DNA from 2 places in the Paraburkholderia sp. RHO2 genome. Region 1 is predicted to be linked to the other one. Evidence: riboswitches for the same ligand, from Rfam matches in the RefSeq annotation. Region 1 holds a riboswitch; the other holds the start of a gene.
The links. A riboswitch is a leader RNA that binds a small molecule or an ion and turns the genes downstream of it on or off. The one in region 1 is predicted to bind cyclic di-AMP.
Positions count from the first base shown of each region.

Region 1 (4,264 bases):
GACTCGGGTGCGGCGGCGGCCCTGCTCGAGCGGTGGGCGGCACTGACGGTCGAGCTGGCGGCCGCCCGCCGCTGAGCGACGCCCGGCGGGGGTGGACCTATTCGCCGATCGAGAACGCCGCCTCGACGTCCGCGCTCGAGTACGACTGGAACGCGATGTGGGTGGCGGTCTTGAGGACGCCCTGCACCTTGTTGATGCGTTCGGTGACGACCTCCGCGATCTGCGCGTGGTCACGGACCTTCACGATTGCGATCAGGTCGATGTCGCCTGCACACGAGTAGACCTCGGCCACGCCGTCGAGGTCGGCCACCGCCTGCGCGGTCTCCGGGATCCGGTCGGCCTCGGCGTGGATCAGGACGATGGCGTTGATCATGTCGCTCCTTAACTGTGCTGACGTTCGACCAACACAGTAGGCGGTTGCGCGGCCCGGGCGAGCGTGCACCATTCCTCCCACGATCCGGCTCCGTGGACGGGTTCGCAGTACCCGTGGCTGGTCCGCACGATCCGCACGCCGTCGCCCTCGAGCCACCGGGCGACGAGTCCCAGTTCTTCGGGGGAGGCCCCGCGTAGCGGTGTCTCGTCGGGGAGAACGGTCTCTGCGGACGCGACGAGGGCCTCGACGACCGGCATGGGTGCGACTCCGCGCCGGGCGACGCCCGCCGCCGCCAGGCGCCCGGAACGGACGACGGCGAACTCCCAGCCGCCCTCGGCTGCCGGGCGGGCGGCGATCAACTCGTCGACCGCGGCCAGCGCCGCCAGGCGCTGCATACGGCGCAGCGCCAGTCCGAGCGCGGCGGTGCGGTCGCGCAACCGGGCCGCGCTCTCGAACAGTTCGTTCGCGGCGAGCTCTTCGATGCGCGATCGCAGGCGGCGGAGTGGGGCGTCGTCCTCGCCCCGGACCAGTGCCCGCACCAGTTCCGGCGCGACGCGGTACCCGTCCTCGTCGTCGGCGACCGCGGGACACCCCCCGAGATCGCGCGGCGGGCACTTCGGGCCGTGCCGGTGCCCCTTGGGGATTCGCGTCGTGCACGTGCGGACGCCGCAGACCTCGGCGGCCGTCTGTGCGGCGTCGGTCGCGTCGGTCCGGGACCGGAACGGTCCCAGCGCGTCGGCGGTCGGCGTGCGGACCACGGAGAACCGGGGAAACGCCTCCGCGGTGAGCGTGACCCACCAGCCGCGCATGGGGAACTTCGATCGCCGGTTGTAGGGCGGCACGTGCGCCCGGAGCAGGCGCAATTCGCGGACCCCGGCCTCGAGCGAGTGGGCGCACTCGACGTGGTCGATCCGGGTGGCCAGCGCGACCATCTCCTTCATCCGCCCGCGCGTCTCCGAGCCGGTGAAGTAGGTGCGGACGCGTCGGTGCAGATCGACGGCCGTACCGACATAGAGGACCTCGTCGGACGGTCCGCGGAAGAGATAGACACCGGGGGTGCGGGGCAGATGGCTCGCGAGCGTGCGCTTGGCGCGCTGCTCCGACGACACCCGCGGCAGGTAGTCGAGGAGTTCCGGCAGGCTCTGCACGCCCTGGTTTCCGACGCGGCCGATCAGGGCGTGGAGGACGTCGACGGTGGCCCGCGCGTCGTCGAGGGCGCGGTGCGTCGGCGTGGTGTCGGCGCCGAAGAGCGATGCCAACGCCGACAGCTTCACCGAGGGCGCCTCGTCCCGACTGAGGACCCGGCGGGCGAGTTTGACGGTGCAGAGCACCTGGAAGCGGGGCCAGGGGATTCCGGCGCGTGCGGCCGCGGCCTTGAGGAAGCCGACGTCGAATCCGGCGTTGTGCGCGACCAGCACCGACCCGCGCGCGAACTCGAGGAACGCCGGCAGGACGGAGTCGATGCGCGGGGCCCCGCGCACCATCGCGGTCGTGATTCCGGTGATCTCCACGATGTACGGCGGTATCGCGCGTCCAGGGTCGACGAGGGTGCCCAGTTCGCCGAGGATCTCGCCGCCCCGGACCTTGACCGCCCCGATCTCGGTGATGGCGTCCGTCTCGGCGCTGCCGCCGGTGGTCTCGAGGTCGACGATCACGAAAGTGGTGTCGCGCAGCGGGGCGTCCAGTTCGTCGAAGGTCAGTTGACCGTCGTCGGTCGAGCGGGCGGTGCGCGGTGAACTCACGTTCGGAGACACTAGGGCCGGCTACCGACAGGGACTTTGTACCCCGTTCCGGGGAGAAGAGACGAGCGTCACATTTCGCGGTTTCGGCCGTCGTGCGCACGCGTGACGATCTCCGTTGTGCGAGAGCGGTTTCGGCAGCTTCCGCGGGACCCGGATCGGGCTCCGTCCGAGCGGTGGACCCGTACCGGCCGCGCGCGCGGAAGCGGTGGTGACCAGTGACGACACCGCGCGGTGTCGGTCGGGCGCCGACCGCCGGGGTGCCGGCACGGCGCCGCGAATCGCGGGGAAGTCCAACCGGTCGTTATCCGGCTGTGATCTCGTGCGGTCCGGCTCACGTCGACGGCGGACAAAACGGACCAAAGCGGCGAATTCCGCGCGTTCGAATCGACATCACGGATGCGCTTTCGTAATCTTCTCGAGACCTAGCGGAGTCTGCCGCCCCACCCGGAGCGGCATCGCTGGGCCCGCCTAATCGAAGCCTCTCCGGAGGCGACGTGCCGGGAACCCAAGTTTTCTCTGGGGTGAATCCCGTCGAAGCCGCTCTGCGGTGTCGGCGGGTAGGGCTGATCTTCCCAGCCCGAACCCGTCAGCTAACTCGGTCGGCGGACGAACGGAAGAAACGGAGATCTCTTTCTCGTGGCGTCATCTACTTTCAAGCGTTCCGCGCGACGCGCAGCCGTTGCCGGCGCACTTGCCGTCGGAGCAGTCACGGTCACCGCAGCGCCGGCGCTGGCCGACCCGATCAACGTCCCGGGTGTCGGCACCGTCGAGGTTCCCGGTGTCACGCAGGCTCAGGTCGACGCCGCGATCGCGTCCGTCACGCAGGGCATCGGTACGGGCAGTGCCGCCGCCCTGCCTGCGCCGGTCGCCGCACCCGCCCCCGTGATCAGCATGGGCGAGAAGGCTTTCAAGGCCGCCGAGAGCAAGCTCGGCGCTCCCTACGTGTACGGCGCGGCCGGCCCGGATGCGTTCGACTGCTCGGGTCTGGTGCAGTGGGCCTACAAGCAGGCCGGACTGAACCTGCCGCGCACGAGCTACGACCAGGCCGTCGCGGGCGTGCCGGTCTCGCGCGACGCCCTCCAGGTCGGCGACGTCATCTCGTTCTACGGCGGCAGCCACTCGGGCATCTACGCCGGTAACGGCAACGTCATCCACGCGTCGACCGCGGGTCAGCCCGTGAAGCTGGCGCCGGTGTCGTCGATGCCGTTCGACGGCGCGCGTCGTTACGCGTGATGCGCTAGGACTACTTACAGGCGGGGCGGTTCCGACTTCGGTCGGGGCCGCCCCGCGTGCATTTCACGGGTGTCCGTAACGACTGGTTTGTGGCATTCACGACATGCACGAATTGTCCTACTCTCAGGTAGACACGGACATATGCCGTTCCGTAACCTGTTCGAGACCTTGCGGAAGCCATCGCCGGTCTGTGCGGTGGAGACGAATCCAGAAACGGAGAGTCGCGCTGCTGTGCCCTCGCAGAAGATGAAGCGCTCGATGTGTACTGCCCTGGCGACGGGAGTCCTCTCCCTGACCCTCGTCGGACTGCCCGCCGCCTCGGCCGGCGCAGACCCCGTCGTGAACAACCCGACCGAGGCATTGGAGCGGCTCGCCGAGCTGTCCCGCGAATCCGAACAGACCACCGAGGCGCTGCACAACGCGCAGATCGACCTGGACGGCAAGCAGGCCGTGCAGCGCGACGCCGAGGCCCGCCTTGCGGGTGACCGCGACGCCCTCGCCGCCGCGCAGGCCCGGATGGATCAGTTCCGGCCCACCGTGAGCAAGCTGGCGGCCGCGAGCTACCAGGGCGCCCGCACCAACCGGTTGTTCGCGGTGATGGTCAGCGACTCGCCGCAGCAACTCCTGGACCAGATGTCGGCGCTCGACGCGATCTCGAACGAGACCTCGAAGGCGGTCGCGCAGTTCAAGCAGGCCGCGACCGACGCCGAGGCGGCCGCGGAGGCGTCGCGGGTGTCGGCGGACGCCGCGCGCGCGGCCACGGAGCAGGCCAAGGTTGTGAGCGACGAGCTGCAGAACAAGCAGAGCGAACTGCAGAAGCAGATCGACTCGGTCACCGCGGCGTACGACCGGCTCACCGGTGCCGAGCGGGCGCAGCTCGCGGGCACGTCGTTCCCCTCCGGGTTCGACGCCGGTC
Region 1 covers NZ_CP162617.1:3,264,235-3,268,498, reverse strand. The annotation lists gene trpD (anthranilate phosphoribosyltransferase) at 1-75, shown strand, start outside; gene ABTV10_RS15155 (Lrp/AsnC family transcriptional regulator) at 98-373, opposite strand; gene ABTV10_RS15150 (DEDD exonuclease domain-containing protein) at 382-2,115, opposite strand; cyclic di-AMP (ydaO/yuaA leader) riboswitch at 2,571-2,736, shown strand; gene ABTV10_RS15145 (C40 family peptidase) at 2,752-3,348, shown strand; gene ABTV10_RS15140 (NlpC/P60 family protein) at 3,607-4,264, shown strand, end outside.

Region 2 (4,264 bases), 2.2 Mb from region 1:
TGCCCTCCACGAGGCCGAGAGGACAACCGGCGCCGCGTCGTTCCTGCCTTACGCAAAAGGCCGAACGGGCGGTTATCGGAACATCGGCCGAGTGCCGAGTCCGATAACCGCCCGTTCGTGGATCGGGGCAGAGGGATCAGGACGCCAGGCTGCCCGTTCCGAGGGAACCGAATGCGCAGGAGAGCGAGCCGAGCGAACCTGTGCCGACGCAGCCGGGCTGCGGCACCGCTCCCGGGGTGAAGCCGACAGCCCACCTCGGGTCCACGTGTCCGGACTGCGCCTGGTTGCCGGCGTCGGCGGGCATGCCGACGACGAGGTCGATCGTCGCGACACCGCCGGCCGCGAGGTGCACCGAGCCGACCAAGGTGTCCGGCGCCACCGCACGAGCCTCCGTGAGCGTCACCGGGTTTCCGGCCTTGCCGTCGATGTCCACACGAGCGGTGGCGACCATCCCCGACGTGAGTGTGTAGTCGCCCACCGCGAAGCCGACGAAGCCCTCCACGCCGGACGCGTTGCGCACCTGGAACCTGGTCTTCAGCTCCTGCCCGGGAACGAGTTCACCCTCGTTCCAGACGATCTTCTCGGGGCCACCCCACGTGGCGCCGCCGTCGGACGAGTACTCGACGGCCGGCGCGGGCTCGTCGGCGCGCGCCATGGCGGGGCCGGCGATCACGGCGACGGCCGCGAGGAAGAGGGCGAGGAACACGGCGCCCAGGATCTTGGTCGGCGTCGAGAGCCCCCTGGCCACGGGGGTGAGATCGGTCATTTCGCGGAGCCTAGAGGAGCAAATCCGATCAAGCGTCCAATTTGGAGATATTGGGCTGACCTCCGGATCCACGCTGCCGTACACCACTCCGCCGCGGTGGCCTACCGTTGTCTTGTGACGAACGAATCCAACCGCAACGGCGCCGGCGCTTCCACCCAGCCCGGCAAGGGACTGTTCTATGCGGCAGTCGTCAGCTTCCTGATCGGAATCGCGGCGATCGTCGCCATCTTCTTCGTCCACTCGCTGTCCGAGGGTGATCCCGGCCTGGTCCTTTATCTCCTCACCCTGGCGTGCCCGCTCGGATTCGTCCTCGCCATCGCATACGCTCTCCGCTCCGGACGTCGGAGCCGCTGAAAGGGGCCATCATGCGGATTCTGCTGAACATCATCTGGCTGATCTTCGGCGGCCTGTGGCTCGCGCTGGGGTACTTCGTGGCCGGCGTGGTGATGTGCATCCTGATCATCACGATCCCGTTCGGCATCGCGTCCTTCCGCATCGGCCTCTACGCGCTGTGGCCGTTCGGCAAGACCGTCGTCGACAAGCCCACCGCGGGCGTCATGTCGCTGATCGGCAACGTCATCTGGCTGATCCTGGCGGGCGTGTGGTTGGCGATCGGCCACATCGTCTCGGCGTTCCTGATGGCGATCACCATCATCGGGATCCCGCTGGCGATCGCCAACCTGAAGATGATCCCGGTCTCGCTGCTGCCGCTCGGCAAGGACATCGTGAGTGTCGACAGCCGCAATCAGGCGCAGCAGACCGCTTTCTGACCGTTCCGAAAAGTGGGACGAACGCCCCACCTGAGTGTGATCTCCCTCACATAACGCGCCGATAACGGGGCGGTGTCGAACCGTGATCGAAAGGCCGACAGGGCGACTAGCTGGGGCTACGCCGTTCCCGTCGAATTCGACTCTCGAACAACACAAGACGCGCCGCGTTATCAACTGGTGACGTTCGGCGCCCGATCGTCGTACCGTCATTCCCGGCCGGCACCTCGGCCACATCCGGACCCACCGCGCCAAACCCCGTCCAGTGGCTCCGGACGCACCCACGAACCATCCATGGACGGGGACGGGGGACCCAAGGTCCTCCGGGGAAGCAAGTCCCTTCAGGGACACCCCGCAGGCATCGGGAGAGCGATCTCCCTTGGGGTGAAGCCAGACCCGCTCCAGCCATGAGCGGCGAGGCCGGGCGACCTCTCAGCCCGAACCCGACAGCTGACCTCGCAGGCGCGTGCGGAGAGGAACCGACCGACATGACCGGACGCCATCGCAAGCCCACCACCACCGGCCGCACCGTCGCCAAGGTCGCCGTCACCGGCGCCATCATGGGCGTGGGCGGCGTCGCCTTCGCCGGCACCGCAAGCGCGGCCCCCGACTCCGACTGGGACCGTCTGGCGCAGTGCGAGGCCGGCGGCAACTGGGCCATCAACACCGGCAACGGCTACCAGGGTGGCCTGCAGTTCTCACCGACCACGTGGACCGCGCACGGCGGCGGCGAGTTCGCCTCGACCGCGAACCAGGCCACCCGTGAGCAGCAGATCGTCGTCGCCGAGCGCGTGCTCGCCTCGCAGGGCTGGGGGGCCTGGCCGTCCTGCTCGTCGCAGCTGGGCCTGTCGAGCGGTGCCACGCAGCGCACCGCCCCGGCCACCCCGGCTCCGGCGGCGCCCGTCACCCCGGCACAGGAAGCCGCCCCGGCCGCTCCCGAGCTGCACCCGAGCGTCCAGGCCGTCGTCGGCGGTCTCGATGCGCTCATCGCCCAGGCGAAGGCCAGCGGCGTCGTCATCGACCAGGGTGTCCTCGACGCCTACCACGCCGCCAAGTCCTACGACTTCACCAAGCTGAACCTGCAGGACATCGCGGCTCCCGTGCTCCCGGGCACCGGAAGCCTCGCGCAGAGCTGATCCGCGCACCCGAACAAGGAAGAGGGCCCCTCGCCGATGGCGAGGGGCCCTCTTCGTCGTATGCGCGTCAGCGGTTGATCACGGTGTGCGGGTGCACGTAGGGCAGGGAGTCCACCGGCAGCGGGAACTCGGTCTCCTCGCCGAACGGCGAGAGGTTCCCGGCACGGCTGGACGACAACTCGGTTACCGCGTGATCTCCATCCGCAGTTTCCGGCCACCCTGGATCGACATAGCGCTTCTTCGAATTGTTAGCCACGCGCCCATTTTGACAGGAGCTCACGCCGGGGTACACCCCAGGTCACTAATCTCATAGACGATGACCTCCACGCATGGCACCGAGGGCGCCCCCGAAACCGCGAACCCTGTGGTAGCACCGACGCTGACCGGCTGGCTCGCCGACCGCAAGGACGCCGAACTGACCGCCCTGTTGCGGCTGCGCCCCGACCTGGCGGTGCCGCCGCCCGCGACGTGCGCGGTGCTGGCCGGACGCGCCGAACAGCGCGCGTCGGTGATGCGCGCTGCCGACACCCTGAACACCCTGGAGTTCGGACTGCTCGAGGTGCTGGCGCTGGAGCAGGCCGACCAGATGCCGGTGTCGCGCCGACATCTCGACGACGCCTTCGCCGACCGCGTACCGGCGAAGACGATCGACAAGGCCCTGACCCGTCTGCGGGGCCTGGCGCTCGTGTGGGGCGACGACGAGCACCTCCGCATGGTCCGCGCCGCGTCCGACGCGATCCCGTGGCGCATCGGACGCATCCACGCCGAGTCCGACGCGCTGAGCGAGGACGAGGTCCGGTCCGCGCTCGACGGGATCGAACCGAACGAGCGGGACCTGCTGACGACGCTGGCCCGGTCCTCCCCGATCGGCCGCACCCGCGACGCCGCGCCCGGCACGTCACCGGACCGTCCGGTCCAGCGCCTGCTCGCGCGCGGGCTGCTGCGCTGGATCGACGCCGAGACGGTGGAGCTGCCGGCCCAGGTGGGCCAGGTGCTGCGCGGGGAGGCCGTGTTCGATCCGGCGTCCCCCACGCCGCCACCGCTGTCCGGGCGCAAGCAGAAGCTCGCCGACGTGAACGCGGCCGCGGCCGGCGAGACGCTGGAACTGGTCCGCCACTGCGAGGACCTCGTGGCCGCGCTGGGCGACGCCCCGGCACCCGCCCTCAAGGCCGGCGGTCTCGGCGTCCGGGAACTGCGGCGGCTGGCGAAGGCCGTCGGGGTGGACGAGGCGCGGGTTGGTCTGCTGCTCGAGCTGCTCGCCGGTGCGGGGCTGATCGCGAGCGGCACCCCCGACCCGGCACCGCTGACCGACATCGACGACTACTGGTCCCCGACGGTGGCGGTCGACGGCTGGCTCAACGCCGGCACCTCCCGCCGCTGGGCCACCCTCGCGGGCGCGTGGCTGACGCTGCCGCGCCGGCCGTGGATCATCGGCAGCCGCGACGCCGCAGACAAGCCGATCTCCGCGCTCTCGGAGGAGGTGCGCGCCCCCGGTGCCGCGCAGGAGCGCCGGCTGCTGCTCGAGCTGCTCGCCGAGGCCGGCGGTCGGGAGATGTCGGCGCCGGAGGCCGGCCGGCTGCTGGCGTGGCGGCGGC
Region 2 covers NZ_CP162617.1:1,102,515-1,106,778, reverse strand. The annotation lists gene ABTV10_RS05045 (hypothetical protein) at 137-766, opposite strand; gene ABTV10_RS05040 (hypothetical protein) at 881-1,120, shown strand; gene ABTV10_RS05035 (YccF domain-containing protein) at 1,132-1,536, shown strand; cyclic di-AMP (ydaO/yuaA leader) riboswitch at 1,818-1,995, shown strand; gene ABTV10_RS05030 (transglycosylase family protein) at 2,022-2,669, shown strand; gene ABTV10_RS05025 (hypothetical protein) at 2,737-2,925, opposite strand; gene ABTV10_RS05020 (helicase-associated domain-containing protein) at 2,986-4,264, shown strand, end outside.
Region 2: another riboswitch for cyclic di-AMP. It lies ahead of ABTV10_RS05030 (transglycosylase family protein); the one in region 1 lies ahead of ABTV10_RS15145 (C40 family peptidase).